Linked DNA regions of Desulfitobacterium hafniense DCB-2. The protein of the gene in region 2 interacts with the protein of the main gene of each other region in a pairwise test. Links are inferred from orthologs where the notes say so. Each region holds a gene or a part of one and is shown on either strand. Other genes may lie near its edges. The genes, in order: DHAF_RS11355, ndk and DHAF_RS06985.

Evidence for each region.
Region 1: the proteins of ndk (region 2) and DHAF_RS11355 interact in binary tests that used the Escherichia coli proteins (3 or more experiments, as listed by UniProt). The link is inferred for Desulfitobacterium hafniense DCB-2 from one-to-one orthologs.
Region 3: the proteins of ndk (region 2) and DHAF_RS06985 interact in binary tests that used the Escherichia coli proteins (3 or more experiments, as listed by UniProt). The link is inferred for Desulfitobacterium hafniense DCB-2 from one-to-one orthologs.

The regions. Positions count from the first base shown.
Region 1 is NC_011830.1:2,468,138-2,474,311, reverse strand. What follows is about bases 1,445-4,346. They hold DHAF_RS11355 (uracil-DNA glycosylase), read left to right. Parts: upstream 1,445-2,510; coding sequence 2,511-3,182; downstream 3,183-4,346. Other genes in these bases: DHAF_RS11345 (response regulator transcription factor), read left to right, coding at 3,891-4,346; DHAF_RS11350 (DUF2680 domain-containing protein), read right to left, coding at 3,281-3,733; DHAF_RS11360 (IS4-like element ISDha2 family transposase), read right to left, coding at 1,445-2,217. Outside these bases: DHAF_RS11365 (ABC transporter substrate binding protein), read right to left, coding at 1-782; more of DHAF_RS11360, read right to left, coding at 973-1,444; more of DHAF_RS11345, read left to right, coding at 4,347-4,586; DHAF_RS11340 (HAMP domain-containing sensor histidine kinase), read left to right, coding at 4,576-6,108. UniProt on the Escherichia coli protein: Excises uracil residues from the DNA which can arise as a result of misincorporation of dUMP residues by DNA polymerase or due to deamination of cytosine.
Region 2 is NC_011830.1:152,181-158,266, reverse strand. What follows is about bases 1,781-4,594. They hold ndk (nucleoside-diphosphate kinase), read right to left. Parts: upstream 3,506-4,594; coding sequence 3,056-3,505; downstream 1,781-3,055. Other genes in these bases: ftsH (ATP-dependent zinc metalloprotease FtsH), read right to left, coding at 3,517-4,594; DHAF_RS00755 (DUF881 domain-containing protein), read right to left, coding at 2,259-2,969; DHAF_RS00760 (DUF881 domain-containing protein), read right to left, coding at 1,781-2,259. In the rest of the region: DHAF_RS00765 (formate--tetrahydrofolate ligase), read right to left, coding at 1-1,384; more of DHAF_RS00760, read right to left, coding at 1,567-1,780; more of ftsH, read right to left, coding at 4,595-5,490; tRNA lysidine(34) synthetase TilS, read right to left, coding at 5,633-6,086. UniProt on the Escherichia coli protein: Major role in the synthesis of nucleoside triphosphates other than ATP. The ATP gamma phosphate is transferred to the NDP beta phosphate via a ping-pong mechanism, using a phosphorylated active-site intermediate.
Region 3 is NC_011830.1:1,498,455-1,504,513, forward strand. Bases 2,121-4,907 are described here. They hold DHAF_RS06985 (5-formyltetrahydrofolate cyclo-ligase), read left to right. Parts: upstream 2,121-3,106; coding sequence 3,107-3,709; downstream 3,710-4,907. Other genes in these bases: DHAF_RS06980 (LysO family transporter), read left to right, coding at 2,121-2,963; nuoE (NADH-quinone oxidoreductase subunit NuoE), read left to right, coding at 3,738-4,220; nuoF (NADH-quinone oxidoreductase subunit NuoF), read left to right, coding at 4,232-4,907. Also shown: tRNA (adenosine(37)-N6)-threonylcarbamoyltransferase complex dimerization subunit type 1 TsaB, read left to right, coding at 1-12; rimI (ribosomal protein S18-alanine N-acetyltransferase), read left to right, coding at 9-455; tRNA (adenosine(37)-N6)-threonylcarbamoyltransferase complex transferase subunit TsaD, read left to right, coding at 485-1,504; more of DHAF_RS06980, read left to right, coding at 2,037-2,120; more of nuoF, read left to right, coding at 4,908-6,025. UniProt on the Escherichia coli protein: Involved in the removal of 5-formyltetrahydrofolate.

The DNA.
Region 1 (6,174 bases), 2.3 Mb from region 2 along the record:
TTGGCACTGATAAAGGCTGCCGCTTCATCAATGGTAAGATCAAGCCCTGCCTGGTCTTTATACATACTGCCTAAAAATAAGATAATAGTATCATCCTGGATCTCCTGCAGGATATCGGCCATTTCCTCAGTGGTATGTTCAGAAATACTAATATCTTCAAAACGCAGACTGGGATAAAACCCTACCGCTCCATAAAATTGATCCTTCTCTCCCCTGCCGGTGATGCTGCCTTCCACCAGGCCGACAACCCGCTGGACATTGGAATTGAATTTCAGAGCCAGCTCTATGTTCTCCTTAATGGGGACACTTTCCACAATACCGGTCATGTAAGGATTGCAGGCTGCCTCTTCCGCCCGGTTCACATCATTAATACCTAAAAAAACAATAGGGAGCTCGTCAAAAAGCTCCTTCTGATAGGCCATAGCAAAATCAAGAGCTCGATCATCCCCTACAATGATAGCATCATAAGGTTGAAGGTTATCCAGTTTGTAGCGCAGAGCAGTAAAGAAATTATCGATATTTTCCTGAGTATCAAACCGTTTGGTATCCATGTATTCGATATCCAGCAGAATATTATGCGGATCCAAAGCCTGGTGAATCCCGGCGATTTGCTCCGGTACGGTTGCAAAGCTTTCCGAGTAGGAACTAATGAATAAGACCCGCTGGTTCGTTTGTGCTTGAATTAATAATGGCTTTTGCCCAATAAATAAAATTATCAAGGCAATCAGGATGATAAGGAGCTTTTTCATTAAGTTATGAGTGCTAATAATTCCCATCCGCATGCCTCCTCTTAGTTATTTATCAGTAGCGTTGCATTAAATTAAGATGGTTACTGTCAAGGGAAAATTCGCCTCAGGTCTCCTTCAATTATTTATCATAATTGGTGTATACAACCATCCGAGTTTACTCCCCTCAGTCCAAAGAAAGACCAGGCAACAGATAGCCCTTTTCCACATTTTTACACATATTATCTCACAGAATCACAGGGTCATATATCAAGTCATTTAACCATCCTGTGTCTTCCTCAGTGATGATGTAATGCTCTGTCATTTGGTAGATCTTTTCATGGTTAATCCTTTTGGCAGCTTTCCTTCTTCGTCGTCGGAGTTTTTCTAAAAACTCCTCATAGCTCTCAAAGAGACAGGTAATCAGTAGTCTTTGCAAGGTGAGCAAGTCTCTTGGATATTCCACTTCAAGTTTAAGCAGCATTAAAGAACAATAAGTCATCAGTGCTAATAGAATTTGGTTGGTTACTGCGGTTTCGCTTGTACCGTAAAAGTGTTTAATTTGAGCGTGCTGCTTGAGCCATTTAAAGAACAATTCAATCTGCCAGCGATAACGATAGATCTCACCCAGTTCTTCGGCACTTAGTTCAAAATCATTGGTCAAGATCGTAAAGGGTTCGTTGATGGTATCATCTATGGTCACTTCCCGGAGGGTATGCTTCATTTTTCGGGAACCTGTTCCTAGGATGATATCCACGTCTTCCTCGATAATCCCATCTTCTTCTACGGGACGCTCAACGCCTGTAAACTCCATGATTGCGTTGTTTTTGAGACGAGTAACAAAGCGTATCCCTTTTTCGCAGTAATCATCAAATAGCTCGTAGTCCACATAACCTCGATCAAAAATATTGAGGGCATCCTTATCTTCAACAATAAGTTCATCCAGCTTCTTGCGATCGGCTATTTTGGCTGGGGTAATGACCACTTCATCGGGTAGAGCTATTCCATCAAAGCTTAAGCGTAGATGTATTTTTACACCGGCTTTGCTCTTTCTGAACACGGCCCAGGGATAACGGGAAAGGCATAGGCTGATAGTCGATGCGTCAATCATGTACAATTTACCGAGTTGCTGCCGAATCTTCCCATACCCTTGCTTTTGAGCTACTTTGTGTAAAGTGCGCCTAAAGAGCATTTCCGAAACCTTAGTAGGCAAAGTCTTTAACCTTCGAGAAATCTGACTGTGACTAATGCTCTTTAAACCGATGGCTTGACCAAGATTGTCACTTAGAACGCTCGTACTGATCTTTCGTAAAGCTCTGTATTCTTGAAGTTGTGCGTTACTAATGAGGAGAGTGAGTTGATTTGTCTTTAGTTTTTGGGTCCTGCGATCGAGGTCTGGGACCTGCTGATGGATATCTTTCCATAAATCTTTTGAAAAAAGCGGCTGAAAGGCTTGCATAAATGTGGAATGCGTAGTATCCTTGTCCTGCATTTTAAATCTCCTTATAATTTGAGATTTGGGCAAGGACTACCCTATCTCTTATTATAAGGATTTTTTATGTGTATTTACAGTGATAATCAGGAATATACGCTGATTTCGGGTCTATTTGCTTAAATTTAGCTAAATTTGAGCTTTGACATTTTTGTTGTTAGCTTTATGCAACGCTACTGGTTATTTATACACTATTTTCAGACTATACTCAATTAGCTTTTCGAACAAATTTAACAAAAAACCATAAAACAATCGTATCCTAGGCTATGGTATAATAAACAAGGGTGATAAAGATGCAAATATTAAAAAATGATTGGCATGAATTATTAAAGGATGAGTTTGAACAGGAATATTATCAACAACTGAGAAAGCATTTAATACAAGAATACCGGACACGAACCATCTATCCTGATATGTATGATATTTTTAACGCACTACATTTTACTTCTTATCAAGATGTCAAAGTGGTCATTCTTGGGCAAGACCCCTACCATGGCCCGAACCAAGCCCATGGCCTGAGCTTTTCTGTCAAACCCGGTGTACCTGCTCCACCTTCTTTACAGAATATCTTTAAAGAATTGCAGAGTGACCTGGGCTGCCGAATCCCCAACCATGGCTACCTCAAGAAATGGGCAGAGCAGGGTGTTTTGCTCCTGAACACCTCTCTGACGGTTCGCGCCGGTCAAGCCAACTCCCATGCTCAGATCGGCTGGCATCAATTTACAGATAAAGTGATCGCGGCCCTGAGTCAGCGCCAGGACCCTGTGGTGTTTATCCTTTGGGGGAAAAATGCCCAGGCTAAACAAAGTATCATCGGCTCTCAGCATTTCATCATAAAATCTGTACATCCCAGCCCACTTTCCGCCCATGCCGGATTTTTTGGCAGCAAGCCTTTCTCCAAAGCCAATAATTTTTTAGTGTCCCAGGGTAAAGAACCTATTGATTGGCAGATTGAAGATATCTGATCCGCTCCTGGGCTCGGCAAATGTTACATTAAATTAAAGCAGGCTGTAAGGACCTATGCCCTTACAGCCTGCCTGTATAATGTGCCTTCCCGAAATGACTAGCGGGCTTGATTGTAGCCAAAGCCGCCGCAGCCGCCTTGACCACGGCCAAGCATACCGCCATTGCCGGCTCCCATCATTCCCCGTCCCCGGCCATAGCCATCCCCATAGCAATAAGCCTGATTCTCTTCCATGGCTGTGATCATCTGATCGGCTTGCTGCTGCGTCAAATTCCCGGATTCAACTCTTTGCGCCAAAGCATCTTTTCTCATTTCCAGAAGCTCTTTTTGGAATTCATCCAGTTTTCCGGCCTCATTGGCCATGACGCCTAAGCTTTTGCCTGTTTCATATTGTTCAGTCAGGACACTTTCCACTGTTTTTCCAGTGATTCCGGCTAAAGCCTCCACAGGGTTGTTATAGGCAGAGGCAGCCAGGACCGTTGAGGAAGATGCCCCTACTCCGAGCACAATGGCTCCAATCAAGATTGCTTTTTTGAACTTTTTCATAGTCATACCTCCTGTTTTTTTAATACTGAACCTTTGCTTATAGAGTAATCAAAAAGTATGACAGAACTATGTCTTTTCCGAGTTAAAACCATTGTATTTTTGTCACACGAGTTTTTGCAATACTATGGTAAAATAGGCTAAAGAATACTAGGGAGAGAATGTTATGTTAACTCTATTGATTGCCGATGATAATAAACAAATTACATCGATCTTAGAAGAATATGCGAAAAAAGAAGGCTATCAGCCTCATATAGCCTGGGATGGCTGCGCAGCTCTGGAACTTTTTCAGCAGCTTCAACCCGATCTGGTCTTATTGGATGTAATGATGCCTAAAGTTGATGGTTTTGAAGTCTGCCGGGAAATTCGTAAAACTTCCAACGTCCCCATCATCATGATTACTGCTCGGGGGGAGGATTTTGAAAGGATCATGGGGCTGGATATCGGGGCGGATGATTATATCGTCAAGCCCTTTTCCCCCGGCGAAGTGATGGCGAGAATCCGCGCCATTCTGCGCAGAATCAGTCAAAACGACGAGGAGAAAAAACAAATCCTGTCTTATGCTAACCTGATGATCAATCTGGATGACTATCTTGTGACCATTGATCAATGCCCGGTCTCCTTAACCAAGAAAGAGATCGAAATCCTCTGGACTCTGGCAACGAATCACAACAGAGTGTTCTCCCGGGATAATCTGCTCAACAGCGTATGGGGCTATGATTACTTTGGCGATATCCGTACCGTGGATTCCCATATTAAACGTTTGCGTTCCAAACTGGATTCCTTCCCCCATGAACAATGGGAGATTAAGACCATTTGGGGTGTAGGCTATAAATTCGGGGAGAAAACCAATGAAGAATAAAATCGCCCTTAAACTCACCCTGTATTTTTCCCTGAGTCTGCTCTTGTTCTCCCTTATTATCGGCAGTGTGTTTATGACCCTGTTCAAGAATCAGACGGTTCAGCTGCACAAGGTTGACATGGAAAAACGGGCAACCTCTATTGCCGGAACACTCTCAACCTTAATCAGCAACTCCAATGCCGCCGCTACCCAAGGCAACGAAGCCGGAGGAACAAACGGCATGAACAGCGCAAACCGTATGGGGGGCATGATGCACGGTATGGGCATGGGTGGTATGGGCGGCATGATGTACGGCATGGGAGGATACAGCTCTTACCTCCAATTCCTTGACGAAATCGCTATGGCCGATGTCTGGCTCGTGGATGAAACCCTCCAACTGATGACCATTGGCCATATGACCAACCGCCAGATCAACTATGCCGATTTACCGGCGGACGCCGACCAGGTCGTCAAAGAAGTGTTTCAGGGCAACACCACATTCAGCGAAGGCTTCAGTTCCCTTCTCAATACCCCGACCTTGACTGTGGGAGCCCCCATCAAAGCCGGGGAAAAAGTGGTCGGTGCCTTGCTTCTCCATTCCCCTATCCAGGGAACCAAGGAAGCGCTGCAGCAGGGGGCAGGGATTCTGGCCATGAGTATCACCGTCGCTCTCCTCTTATCCCTTCTCCTTTCCATTGTCCTGGCATATACTTTTACCAAACCTTTGAACCGCATGAAAAACTCCACCCTCCAACTGGCTAAGGGAGATTACCTGGCCAAGACCGGGGTTCAGCAAGAAGATGAAATCGGAGAACTGGCTTCGGCCATCGATATTCTCAGTGAACGCCTGGAGTCAGCCAGTCATGAAAGTGACCGTTTGGAACAGCAGCGCCGCGATTTCATCGCCAATATCTCCCACGAGCTCCGGACCCCTGTAACCGTCATTCGGGGTTCTTTGGAAGCCCTCTGTGACGAAGTCATCAGCGAGCCGGATCAGATCAAGGCCTACCATCGGCAGATGCTCAAGGAAAGCATCTTTTTGCAGCACTTGGTCAACGATCTTATGGATTTAACCCGTTTGCAAAATCCCGATTTTAAGATAGAAATGGAAAACACCAGCCTTGGGGATTTGCTCAGGGATGTCCTCCGCAGTGCTCAGAATATCGCCTGCGGCAAAGGGATCCTGTTAAAAACAGACATCGAGCCGGAAGCTCCTCTCTGTTCTATCCAGGGCGATTATGTGCGCCTCCGGCAAATGTTCCTGATTATCCTGGATAACGCCATCAAGTTCTCTCCAGCTGAAGAGGAGGTATGGATCACTTTTGCCAATAATACGGTAGCCATCCGGGACAAAGGACCCGGTATCCCTCCCGAGAATTTACCCCATATCTTTGACCGTTTTTATAAATCCTCAGCTGTGGAAAACAAAACGGGAACCGGCCTGGGATTGGCTATTGCCAAACAAATCGCCCACCGGCACAGGATTCAGATCACTGTGGACAGCCAACCCGGTCAAGGAACTCAATTCAGTTTTCACTTTTAGATACCTTTGGGTCTTGACTATGCTTTTAGAGCTGAACCCATACTTTTAAGTCTTGAAATATTATTT
Region 2 (6,086 bases):
TCACACCATCGGCACCATAAACCTCTTTACAAATGGTCTCGATCTTCTTGGCAATAGGCAGATCCAATTCATAAAGAACATGGAAATTGGATTCTTTATTATCAACAATATTGAGAACAGCCTTGGCCAGCTCAATACCGCCTTCGCCACCTTTAGTGAAGACTTCCGATAAGGCGAACTCGGCTCCCAGCTGACGGCAGCGTTCTGCCACAAACTCTAATTCAGCATCGGTATCGGTGGGGAAACGATTGATAGCCACCACCGCAGGAACACCAAACTTGCCGATGTTCTCGATATGCTTTTCCAGGTTAACGATACCTTTAGCCAAAGCTTCCAGGTTCTCCGGTCCCAGATCTTCCTTAGCGACTCCGCCATTCATCTTCAGAGCGCGGACAGTCGCTACAATGACCGTAGCCGCCGGCTTCAGCTCTGCGAAGCGGCATTTCAGATCGTAGAATTTCTCAGCGCCGAGATCAGCGCCGAATCCGGCTTCGGTAATGACATAGTCAGCAAGCTTCATGGCCATTCTGGTAGCCACGACGCTGTTACAACCGTGAGCAATATTAGCAAAAGGACCGCCATGAATAAATACAGGAGTGTTCTCCAGGGTTTGAACTAAATTGGGCTTAATGGCATCCTTCATGAGCAGAGCCATGGCACCTTCAGCTTCCAGATCATGAGCGGTAATCGCCTTACCGTCATAAGTGTAAGCCACCACAATCCGACCGAAGCGTTCTTTCAGATCCATAAGATCCTTGGCTAAGCAGAGAATCGCCATAATTTCGGAAGCCACTGTGATATCAAAACCGTTTTCCCGGGGAATTCCTTCTGTGCGGCCGCCTAAACCAATCACAATTTTGCGTAAAGCCCGGTCATTCATATCCATGACCCGACGGAATACGATTTGGCGAGGGTCGATATTCAAAAGATTGCCTTGTTGTATATGATTATCTAAAAGTGCTGCCAATAAATTATGAGTCGAAGTAATAGCGTGGAAATCACCGGTAAAGTGGAGATTGATATCCTCCATCGGCACAACTTGAGCATATCCGCCCCCGGCTGCTCCACCCTTAACACCAAAGCAAGGACCCAGGGAAGGTTCACGCAAGGCAATCATGGCGTTTTTGCCAATCTTGGACATAGCTTGTCCTAAGCCAACGGTCGTCGTGGTTTTTCCTTCACCGGCAGGGGTAGGATTAATTGCAGTCACCAGGATGAGTTTAGCATCGGGTTTATCCTTGAGGCGTTCCCAAGCACTGAAGTTGACCTTGGCTTTGTATTTGCCATAAAGCTCAATCTCATCCTCCAGCAGATCTAACCCCTGAGCAATCTCCGTAATTGGTTTCATCGTTGCCTCTTGTGCAATTTCGATATCGGTTTTCAATTAAAATTCACTCCTTTTTCCACTCTTTCGTCTCGGACTATGAAAGTCCCTTTTCCAGATCCTTGAAAACTCCAGTCCAATTATACTAATTCGGCGAGAAGAGAAGATTCCCTGCTTGGATTAACAATAAATTTTTTGAAAATTATAAAATCTCGTTTAGAGAAAAAAATGCCAGGATAGACCTAAGATTCAGGGCTTTTTACAGGTGATACTCCTTTATAGGATGGAATTTGCACGGTTTTTCTGGACACGCTGACACTCATCCCTAATTGCTTTAACCGCTGGGCTTTCAATTGCGTAAAATAGTCCAGGAGCTGGTCCTGATTACCGATGGCGAGAATTTCATAAGGAACTCCTTCCGTACGGGTAATGGGGACCTGATTAATCAGCTTCGTGGAAGTCCCGCTCAGAACAATAGCTGAGGAGGCCACAACCCGCTGTCCGTTGACGCTAATTGCTTCCGCTCCGGCAAATTTTAAGGTATTGATTATTTCGAGCAAGTCCTCATTGCTCATCGGAAGCACGACTTTATGCTCCTGTTGCCGGTCATCAATGGTAATCACGATTCCCGGGCCTTGGACATTCACCGTACCTTCCATCATCCGATAGCGGTCCAACTCGGCGAGAAGAGCCGGGCTGGTTCCCCCTTGTGTTCGCGCTTCTTCCAACTGGGCTGTTAAAGCTGTGTGCTGCTCTTTGAGAAGCTTGTTTTCCTCTTGAGCTTCGGCCAGAAAATCTCTGGCGGAAGCGGCCCTTTGGGCCTGAATTTTCTCCAGTTCCAACACGCTTTTTTGAGTCTGCATCTGCAGCGTGAGTAAAAATCCTAAGACTAGGGCCACCAAAGTCAAGGGTATGGCCAGGGTACGCTTCTTCATTATTTCGCCTCCTTCATAGGTTCAGAGTAGCGAAATTGCTGAGCCTTGCCTGCCGGTATGACCAGGGGCTCCGTGGGCACCTCAAGTTTTCTTGTGATTCCATATTGTTCCTGATACTCACCTAAGCGATCCCAAAAATAAAAATTCAAAGAAGACTGCAAATAGTTGACATCCCCTACGGCTTCAATCACATAAGGAGGCATTTGGCGGGTCTGGCCAATCTGAATAAAGGCTCCGCTGCAGAAAATTTCTGTGTTGCCCGTAATCCGCTGCCCATTGACCGCGACGGCTTCAGCCCCTCCATGCCAGAGCAAATTGACAATTGTACGGATATATTCTTCGTGAATCACATAGTATTGGATATCCTCGTTGTTAATATCCCGATCCTGTGCATCGTCAAGCGTAATTCGAAGACCGGGTCCGGTGACCTTGGTCAGTCCGGCATTGCGTTTCGCTGTGTCCAGTTGTTCGAGTACGACTTTCGAGGCATTCTGGCCCGCTTGAAATTTAGACAAGTCTTCTTTAAGTTTGCTAATATCATTTTTCAATTGCTCGTTTTCCTGGCCGATTTGAATAAGTGAAGCTAGGGTTGTATCTGTTCTCGCAGTGGATCCTGCCGCCCCTGTAGTTTTCAATAAGGATATGAAGAGAATGCCTAAAATCAGGCTGGCCACCGTAAGCATCATTTTGCCGTTTTTCGGCAAGTTCATGGCTAATACACCTCTAACTCTTATCAAGAATTATTTTTTGAAAAAGGACACCGAAGTCGGTGCCCTTTTTCAATTTACTCTCTATTTTACTCGCTAAGCCACTCTTCTCCAGCTTTGCGATAATCACAAAGCTCTTCGGGTCTAAAATAGAGGGCAATCTCCCGTTCTGCACTGGCTACAGAATCTGAGCCATGAATCACATTGCGGCTGATATCCATGCCAAAGCTGCCGCGGATCGAGCCGGGATTGGCATTGGCAGGGTTGGTGGCTCCCATCAGTTCCCGAGCCAGAGCCACGACATTTTTGCCTTCCCAAACCATAGCCACCACCGGAGAAGACATAATATATTGAACCGTGGGCTCAAAAAAGCTTTTCCCTTTGTGCTCGGCATAATGTTGCTCGGCCAAAGCCTGATCAACACTCATAAGCTTCATTCCTACCAGTTTGCACCCTTTTGCTTCAAAGCGTGCGATAATTTGCCCAACCAACCCCCGCTGTACAGCATCAGGCTTGAGCATGATGAAGGTCTTTTCCATAACATCCTCCCCTAGTCAATCTTATTTTTTTCTTCTTCTAAGGTTGACCCGCTCAATCCCTCGGCTTCCGTCCTGTCTTCTCCCTCCACGGAGGTCTCCCCTGTGGCGGGAAGAAGATCATCATGTTCCGTTGTATTATTTTCAGTCTCCGACGGCTCCGAGACTTGTGCGGTTTCCACTGGTTGATCAAAGCGGGCCATCAGCTCGGCAAATTCCTTGGCTTCGATGGTTTCTTTCTCCATCAAAGTCTGGGCAATCGCGTTAAGCTTATGCATGTTCTCCTGAATAATGGTCTGCGCCTTCAAATAGCATTCATCGATCATCCGGCGCGCTTCTTTATCGATGGAGTAAGCCACCGCTTCACTATAATTGCGATCCCGGGCAATATCCCGGCCCAGGAACACCTGACCTTCCTTCTGTCCAAAGGTAAGGGGTCCCAGCTCCTCGGACATTCCCAGTTCAGTAATCATCTTGCGGACAAGACCGGTAGCCCGCTCCAAGTCATTGGAGGCTCCGGTGCTGATCTCATGGAGAACCAGGGCTTCTGCCACCCGCCCCCCTAAGAGCATGGTGACCTGATCCAACAAATGAGACTTTGTCATATAGTTGCGATCTTCCTTAGGCAGGAGCAGGGTATACCCGCCGGCCCGTCCCCGGGGAATAATGGACACCTTGTGCAAGGGATCCGTATGGGTCAGCATTTCTCCCACTAAAGCATGACCTGCTTCGTGATAAGAAACCAATTTCTTTTCATAGTCACTGATGACCCGGGCCTTTTTCTCCGGTCCGGCGATAACCCGTTCCACAGAATCCTCCAGAGCATTCATTTTAATCTCTTTTTCATTGCGGCGAGCAGACAGCAGGGCCGCTTCATTGACAAGGTTGGCCAGATCCGCTCCGGTAAATCCCGGCGTGCGGCGGGCTAAGACATCCAGCTCCACATCGTTGTGCATGGGTTTGCCTTTAACATGGACTTTTAAGATTTCCTCGCGGCCTTTGACATCGGGAACATCCACCACTACTTGGCGGTCGAAACGCCCCGGCCGCAACAAGGCGGGGTCGAGAATATCAGGGCGGTTGGTGGCCGCGATAATGATGATGCCTTCATTCCCATTAAAACCATCCATCTCAACGAGCAGCTGGTTCAGGGTTTGCTCCCGCTCATCATGACCGCCCCCCAGACCGGCGCCTCTTTGCCGGCCTACCGCGTCGATCTCGTCGATAAACACGATGCAAGGGGCATTCTTTTTGGCTTGTTCAAATAAATCACGCACCCGGGATGCTCCCACCCCGACGAACATCTCTACAAAGTCCGAGCCGCTGATACTGAAGAAGGGAACCCCCGCTTCTCCTGCCACAGCCCGGGCCAAAAGAGTCTTACCGGTTCCGGGAGGGCCAAAGAGCAGCACTCCTTTGGGAATTTTAGCTCCCAACTCATTAAATTTCTTAGGGAACTTGAGGAATTCCACAACTTCTTCAAGCTCTTCCTTCACCTCGTCGGCTCCCGCCACATCGGCAAAGGTCACCTTTTTCTTTTCATCCGTCACCAGTTTAGCCCGGCTTTTCCCGAACTGCATGACCCGGTTGCCGCCCCCTTGGCTCTGCTGCATCATAAAGAAGATAAAGCCGCCGATTAACAGGAAAGGCAGTACCGTGGTGATCAAACCGGCCCACCAAGGAGTGGTGACCGGCGGATTGACCCGCACGTTAACTTTATGCTCGTTCATTTGCGCAGACAGATCAACATCCTTTGCTTCACCGAGCACTACATATTGCTGACCGTCTTTGGTTTTAACTTCATAGGTATTGACATTATCATCGGTACTGATTACAACTTCTTCAACCTGACCCGTAACCACCGCCTCATAAAATTTGGTGTAATCCATATCCAAGGGCTGAGTCGCCGGTGGGTTGGCAAATCTTATGAGCATAATCGCAATGAGAATAATCAGTAAATAAACAGCAGCGTTTTTGAAAAATTTCAAACGTCTGGTCCTCCCCTCTTCTGGAAAAAAATGTCCCATCATACAAAGACAATATTACATATTATACCACGAAAAAGCCCCTTTTACAACGAACCCAGCCTTTCTTCTTCCTTCCCTTTTCGTGATTCATCCATTGCCGGCTTCAGCATTTGATAAGAACGCCGACAGCTCCCTTTCCCTGTTCAATGGGATAGCGATCTCCCCTCTTCACTCCGGGTATCCAGAGAATTTCATTGCCCATGGCCAGGAGAGGAATCACCGGTCGGTGCTTAGCCGGAACTTTGGCATCCTGGAAGACTTTTTTCAGGGATTTATGCCCTAATCCTGCAATCCACAGGCAGTCTCCCTCCTGCCGATACCGCCATTGCAGCTTTTCACTGTTTCGTATCAAGCCTGGCCCGTCGAAAAAGACTTTATCCACACATTGGCCCGGGTAATCATTGTCTTCTGCTTCTTTCTCCAGGCAGAAAAGACCAACCAGCCAATTCACCCCCGCCTCATCCCGCCAGGGGAGCCACTCACCCCAATGGGCGCCGACAGGCAAAGAGGGCAATAAGATATCCGGGGATTCATTAATAGACTGCCCCCAGTCCGCC
Region 3 (6,059 bases), 1.3 Mb from region 2 along the record:
AAGGGGAAATGATGATTCGCCCCATGCAAGAGAGTGATTTATCCACAATTCTGGAGATAGAGCATGCCTGCTTTCCGGCGCCTTGGGCTCCCCAGTCTTTTGTCAGCGAATTGAGAGATAATGAATATGCGCGGTACTTTTGTCTGGAACACGAGGGCAATATCATTGGCTATATGGGGCTCTGGTTTATCCTCGAGGAAGGACATATTACCAACGTAGCTGTAGCGCCGGGGTATCAGGGGATGGGCGGTGGAGAGTTTCTGATGCGCTCTGTGATCGATTTGATGGTTAAGGAAGGTATGGAACGTATGACCCTTGAGGTACGAGCTTCCAATACCTCCGCCCAAAGATTGTACGAACGTCTTGGCTTTGTGACAGCGGGAGTTCGTAAAGGCTATTATTCAGATAATCGTGAAGATGCCCTCATTATGTGGCTTGACATAGGCAAAGACTAGAGAAGCAGGCTGATATCAGGAGGTTGCCGGTGAACAATAAAGATATTAATATACTTGGAATTGAGACAAGCTGTGACGAGACCTCAGCTGCTGTGCTTCGCAATGGCTGTGAGCTGCTCAGTCATATTATTTCATCACAGATAAAGACCCATCAAAAATATGGCGGAGTTGTGCCGGAAGTGGCCTCTCGGGAGCATATCCTGCATTTGCAAAGTGTTGTGGAGCAGGCTTTGCAAGAGGCAAAGATGGGGTTTGGCGATTTGGCGGGAATTGCCGTAACCTATGGACCGGGGCTTGTGGGCTCTCTCCTGGTAGGGGTGGCAGGAGCAAAGGCGATGGCTTATGGGGCAGGGATTCCGCTGCTGGGAGTTAATCATTTGGAAGGACATATCTATGCGAACTTTCTTCATAATCCGGGGCTGAAGTTTCCTTTGCTGGCTCTCCTTGTCTCGGGAGGGCATTCCCATTTGGTCTATTTTGAAGGACATGGAAAATACCAGGTTCTTGGGCAGACTCGGGATGATGCTGCCGGAGAGGCTTTGGATAAGGTGGCCCGGACCTTAGGGCTGGGTTATCCGGGTGGACCATATATTCAGAAGGCTGCCCTTGAAGGGAATCCACATGCCTACGAATTTCCCAGGGCAATGCTTGAGCCCGGCAGTCTGGACTTCAGCTTCAGCGGCGTGAAGTCGGCGGTGCTCAATACCTTGAATTCGGCACGAATGAAGGGCGAGACCGTAAATGTTGCCGATGTGGCGGCTTCTTTTCAGGAGGCCATCGTCGATGTCTTGGTGCGTAAGACCTTGCTGGCCTTGGCTAGGACAAAAGCTCCCACTCTGGTTCTGGCCGGGGGAGTAGCAGCTAATACTCTGCTAAGGGAACGCCTCACTGAGGCAACTCAAAAAAGAGGAATTGCTTTTAGTTACCCGCCCCCAATCCTCTGTACGGATAATGGGGCCATGATCGCGACTGCCGGATATTACCGTTATTTGGATAAGGATTATGCTCCTTGGAATTTGAATGCTATACCGGGACTGAATTTGGCTTAAAAGTATAGAAGAAAATTGGTTTAAACGCTGTCAGTAGGTTGACGAGGCTGCTGCAAATTTCCAAGCGCCTGGAAATTTGCAGCAGCCTCTATATGTAATGCGGGGGTCTCGCAACAGGTTAGGACAGTCGAAAAGGCACTATCGCACTAGTCGGTAGGACATTCGGGTAAGCAATTTTGCAAGGGATAATATGTTCTGTGGATAGTTAACTCTGTGGACAATGTGGATAACTCTGTGACTAACTGATATTGGCGGGCTGAGAGGTGTTGGATCTATGAGAGAGTATTGTCCATAATTACCCACAGATCCTGTGGATAATGTGGATAAGTTAGGAACAAGGGGTTTTTTAGGGGGATGGATATGGGGATAACTTTAAAAATAGAAAAGTATCACAAAGTGCTTTTCTTTTACCCTTTGTTCGAGATAAAATAGAAACATGTGTTTACAGAGTTTCATATACCATGAGGGAGAGCCCTTATAGATGATTGGAAGCTTTACTGGTTTATTTTATTTATAAGAACGGAGAACGAACATGTGGGTTTTATTTGTATGCCTCATAGCAGGAGCTTTTGTGGGATGGTTTCGTTTATTGCCTAAGGCTGTCTTGAATCAAGCGGGGCGGGGGATGATGATCGGGGTATTGATTCTCTTATTAACCATGGGTTTGCGTATTGGCGTTGATCAGGACACTCTCTCCCAGCTGGGGAACTTTGGGTTGCAGGCCTTTCTATTTGCCGTTGCGGCAATTATAGGAAGTGTAGTGGCTGTTCTGCTGTTGGAAAGAGCTTTCATCGGGAAAGCGGGCATGGTTCCACAGCAGGATAAGCTGGAAGTCGATAGCACCGAGACGACTCATCCCTACCGTATGACGTTTACAATTATTGGAGCGTTTATCGCAGGAGTTTTCGGAGGGATGATTTTTTTTCCTCAGGTATGGACGGTATATTTGCCCACCATTACGACCTTAGCCCTTGATTTTACTTTGGTTATGGTAGGTATTGATTTAGGGTTGAATCGCGATATTTGGAGACATATGCTCAAAGTCGGTTGGCAGGTGTTTTTAGCACCTGTGGGTGTGGTGCTCGGCAGTATTGCGGCGGCTATGCTGGTAGGTTTATGCTTTGGATGGAACCTTCGCGAAGGGGGAGCAGTTGGTGCCGGGTTTGGGTGGTACAGCTTATCCGGTGTTTTGATCTCTGACCTTCATTCAGTCTCCTTGGGTACAATTGCTTTTTTGAGCAATATATTCAGAGAGGTTTTAGCCATAATATTTGCCCCCTTTTTAGCCAGGAGAGTTGGGCCGCTGGCTCTTGTTGCTCCCAGTGGGGCAACAGCTATGGACTCCACACTTCCTCTCTTGGTGGCGGTGGGACCTAAAGGTGTCAGTATAGTAGCTATCATAAGCGGTCTTTCTTTATCTCTTTTAGTTCCTGTTTTGGTGCCTTTGGTTTTGGGTTAACCTTAATTAGCAAGCATAGTGAGCAGTTAAAGTATTTTTATCGAAGTTTGGAGAAGGAATATTTTAATCTTTGACGAATCCATTAGTAGGATTGACTGAATTTTCGATAAAATGGAAGAGCTGCTTTTGTTTTAGCAGGGGATATGAAGGAGGATGGAAAGGTGTCTGAGGAGAAGCGGTTATTGCGGGAACATGTACTGTCCCTGCGATCAGCGTTGACACCGGAAGAACGGGCTTCTAAAAGCCAAAGGATTCGGGCTATCGTGACTCAGACCCGTGAGTTTCAGGAAGCAGGCACTATCATGCTGTTTATGAATTTCCGTGATGAGGTAGAGACGACTGAGCTAGCCCAGAAGGTCCTGGACTTGGGGAAGCGGTTGGTATTGCCGCGATGTGCCCCTAAAGGGGTGCTTATACCGGCACTTATCGGAGATTTGGCAAAAGATATTGAGTCGGGAATGTGGGGGATCCGTGAGCCCAAAAAGCAAGAACTCACTGAGGTAGATCCTTTGGAGATCGACGGTATCTTTGTTCCTGGGGCCGCCTTTGATGGGCAGGGAAATCGCCTTGGCTATGGGGGCGGATATTATGATCGGTTTTTCGAAAGGGTGAGAGAAGGGACGCCTAAGATTGCTCTCGCTTTTCACTGCCAAATTGTGGACAGAATCCCCGTTGAAGTTTACGATAAGAAGGTAGATATGTTGATCACTGAACAGGGTGCCATGCGTTTTAAGGAAACGCTTTGAATTTAGTGGAAAAGGGAGGAGAACTATTTTGTGTGAGGAGTGTAAAGAGTTAGTTGATCCTAAAGAGGAGCAATTGGAGCAGATATTAGCTCATCATAAGCGGGAGAAAGGGGCGCTTATTCCTGTTTTGCAGGAAGCGCAAGGGCTTTATGGGTATTTGCCTGAACATGTGATCAAGCACATCAGCAGGGGGCTGGGCATACCTTCAGCTAAGGTTTATGGAGTTGTTACATTTTATGCTCAATTCCGCCTTACCCCTATGGGGCGCAATGTGATTAGTGTCTGCTTAGGCACGGCCTGCCATGTTCGAGGAGGCGCTAAAGTTCTGGAAGCCATAGAGAAGGATACAAAGATTAAGGATGGGCAGACCACGGAAGACGGGCGCTTTACTTTAGAGATCGTCAACTGTATTGGGGCCTGTGGATTAGCTCCCGTTATGTCCATTAATGGGAATGTCCACGGAAGATTGAATGCAGATCAAATCCCAGGAATCCTGGCAGAGTATAAGTAGGGGGAATAGGGATGAACACAGAAGCTAAAAAACAGGTTTTTATCTGTGCAGGTACAGGCTGTATCTCTTCAGGAGCTAATACAATCATCGACTTAATTAACGTGGAGATAGAACGTCGAGGGTTAGCAAAAGATGTGGAGCTCATTGCCACGGGTTGCCGTGGTTTTTGTGAGCAAGGGCCGACTTTAGTTATTGAACCTGCGCAAAGATTCTACCGGAGAATTCAGCCGGAAGATATTCCGGAGCTGGTAGAGAAGGAATTAGCTCAAGGGGAAAAAGTGGAGCGCCTGTTCTATGTGGATCCCCAGTCGGGGGAACCTGCTTTAAGTTATGAGGATATTAGTTTTTTTGCTAAGCAAACTCGTATTGCTCTTAAAAATTGTGGATTTATCGATCCCACCAAGCTCGATGACTATCTGGCTCACAAAGGCTATGAAGGCTTGAAAAAAGCCCTTACGATGGACCCGGAGGCCATTGTCGAAGAGGTCAAGGAATCCGGCTTGCGTGGCCGGGGAGGGGCCGGTTTCTCAACCGGTCTGAAATGGAGCTTATGCAGGGCTACCCCATCCGATAAAAAATATGTGATTTGCAACGCTGACGAAGGAGATCCGGGTGCGTTTATGGATCGCGGTCTTCTCGAGGGAGATCCTCACGCGATCATTGAAGGTATGCTGATCGGCGCTTATGCCATTGGTGCTGATGAGGGCTATGTTTATTGTCGAGCAGAGTACCCTCTGGCGATCAAGAACCTGCAAATTGCCATCAAACAAGCCGAAGAAGCGGGATTCTTAGGGAATAACATCCTGGGTTCCGGATTTAATTTTCATTTGAAAATCAACGCCGGAGCCGGAGCCTTTGTCTGCGGTGAGGAAACCGCTTTGATGGCATCTATCGAGGGCAAACGCGGCATGCCCCGTGTGCGGCCTCCTTTCCCGGCCCAAAGCGGATTATGGGGTAAGCCTACCAATATCAATAATGTTGAGACCTGGTCCAATATTCCTCATATCTTGAGAAACGGAGCCCAATGGTATGCCCAGTACGGAACGGAGAAGAGCAAGGGGACCAAAATTTTTGCGCTAACAGGTAAGGTTAATAACACAGGGCTGGTTGAAGTCCCCATGGGAATGCCCTTAAGAGATATTATCTTTGATATCGGCGGCGGCATTAAAGATGGTGGAAAGTTCAAGGCAGTCCAGATCGGCGGTCCCTCAGGGGGGTGCCTGCCGGAAGATATGCTGGATCTTCCTGTAGATTATGATACCTTAACTAAGGCCGGTGCTATGGTAGGTTCCGGTGGTCTGGTTATTATGGACGAAACCACTTGTATGGTGGATATTGCCCGCTTTTTTCTGAACTTTTCCCAGAGTGAGTCCTGCGGAAAATGTACCCCCTGCCGTGAAGGGAATAAACGGATGTGGGAGATTCTCGATCGCATCACCCGTGGTGAAGGCCGGGAGGATGATATTGAAAAACTGGAAACCCTGGCCTATACAGTTAAGGAAACTTCACTGTGCGGCTTAGGTCAGAATGCGCCCAACCCTATCCTGGCTACCTTAAAGTATTTCCGGGAAGAATTTGAAGAGCATATCCACGCCAAAAAATGCCGGGCCGGAGTCTGCAGTGAACTTCTGACCTACTCTATCGATGCCGAAAAATGCAAAAAATGCGGACTATGTGCCAGAAATTGCCCGGCTAACTGTATCAGCGGCAATAAGAATACCCCCTATGTGATCGATGGGGAAAGATGTATCCGCTGTGGAAGTTGTATGGATTCCTGCAAATTTGGCGCGGTTATCCGGGCCTAGAAGGAGGAGTGGATTTAGTGGAATGGCTTAACTT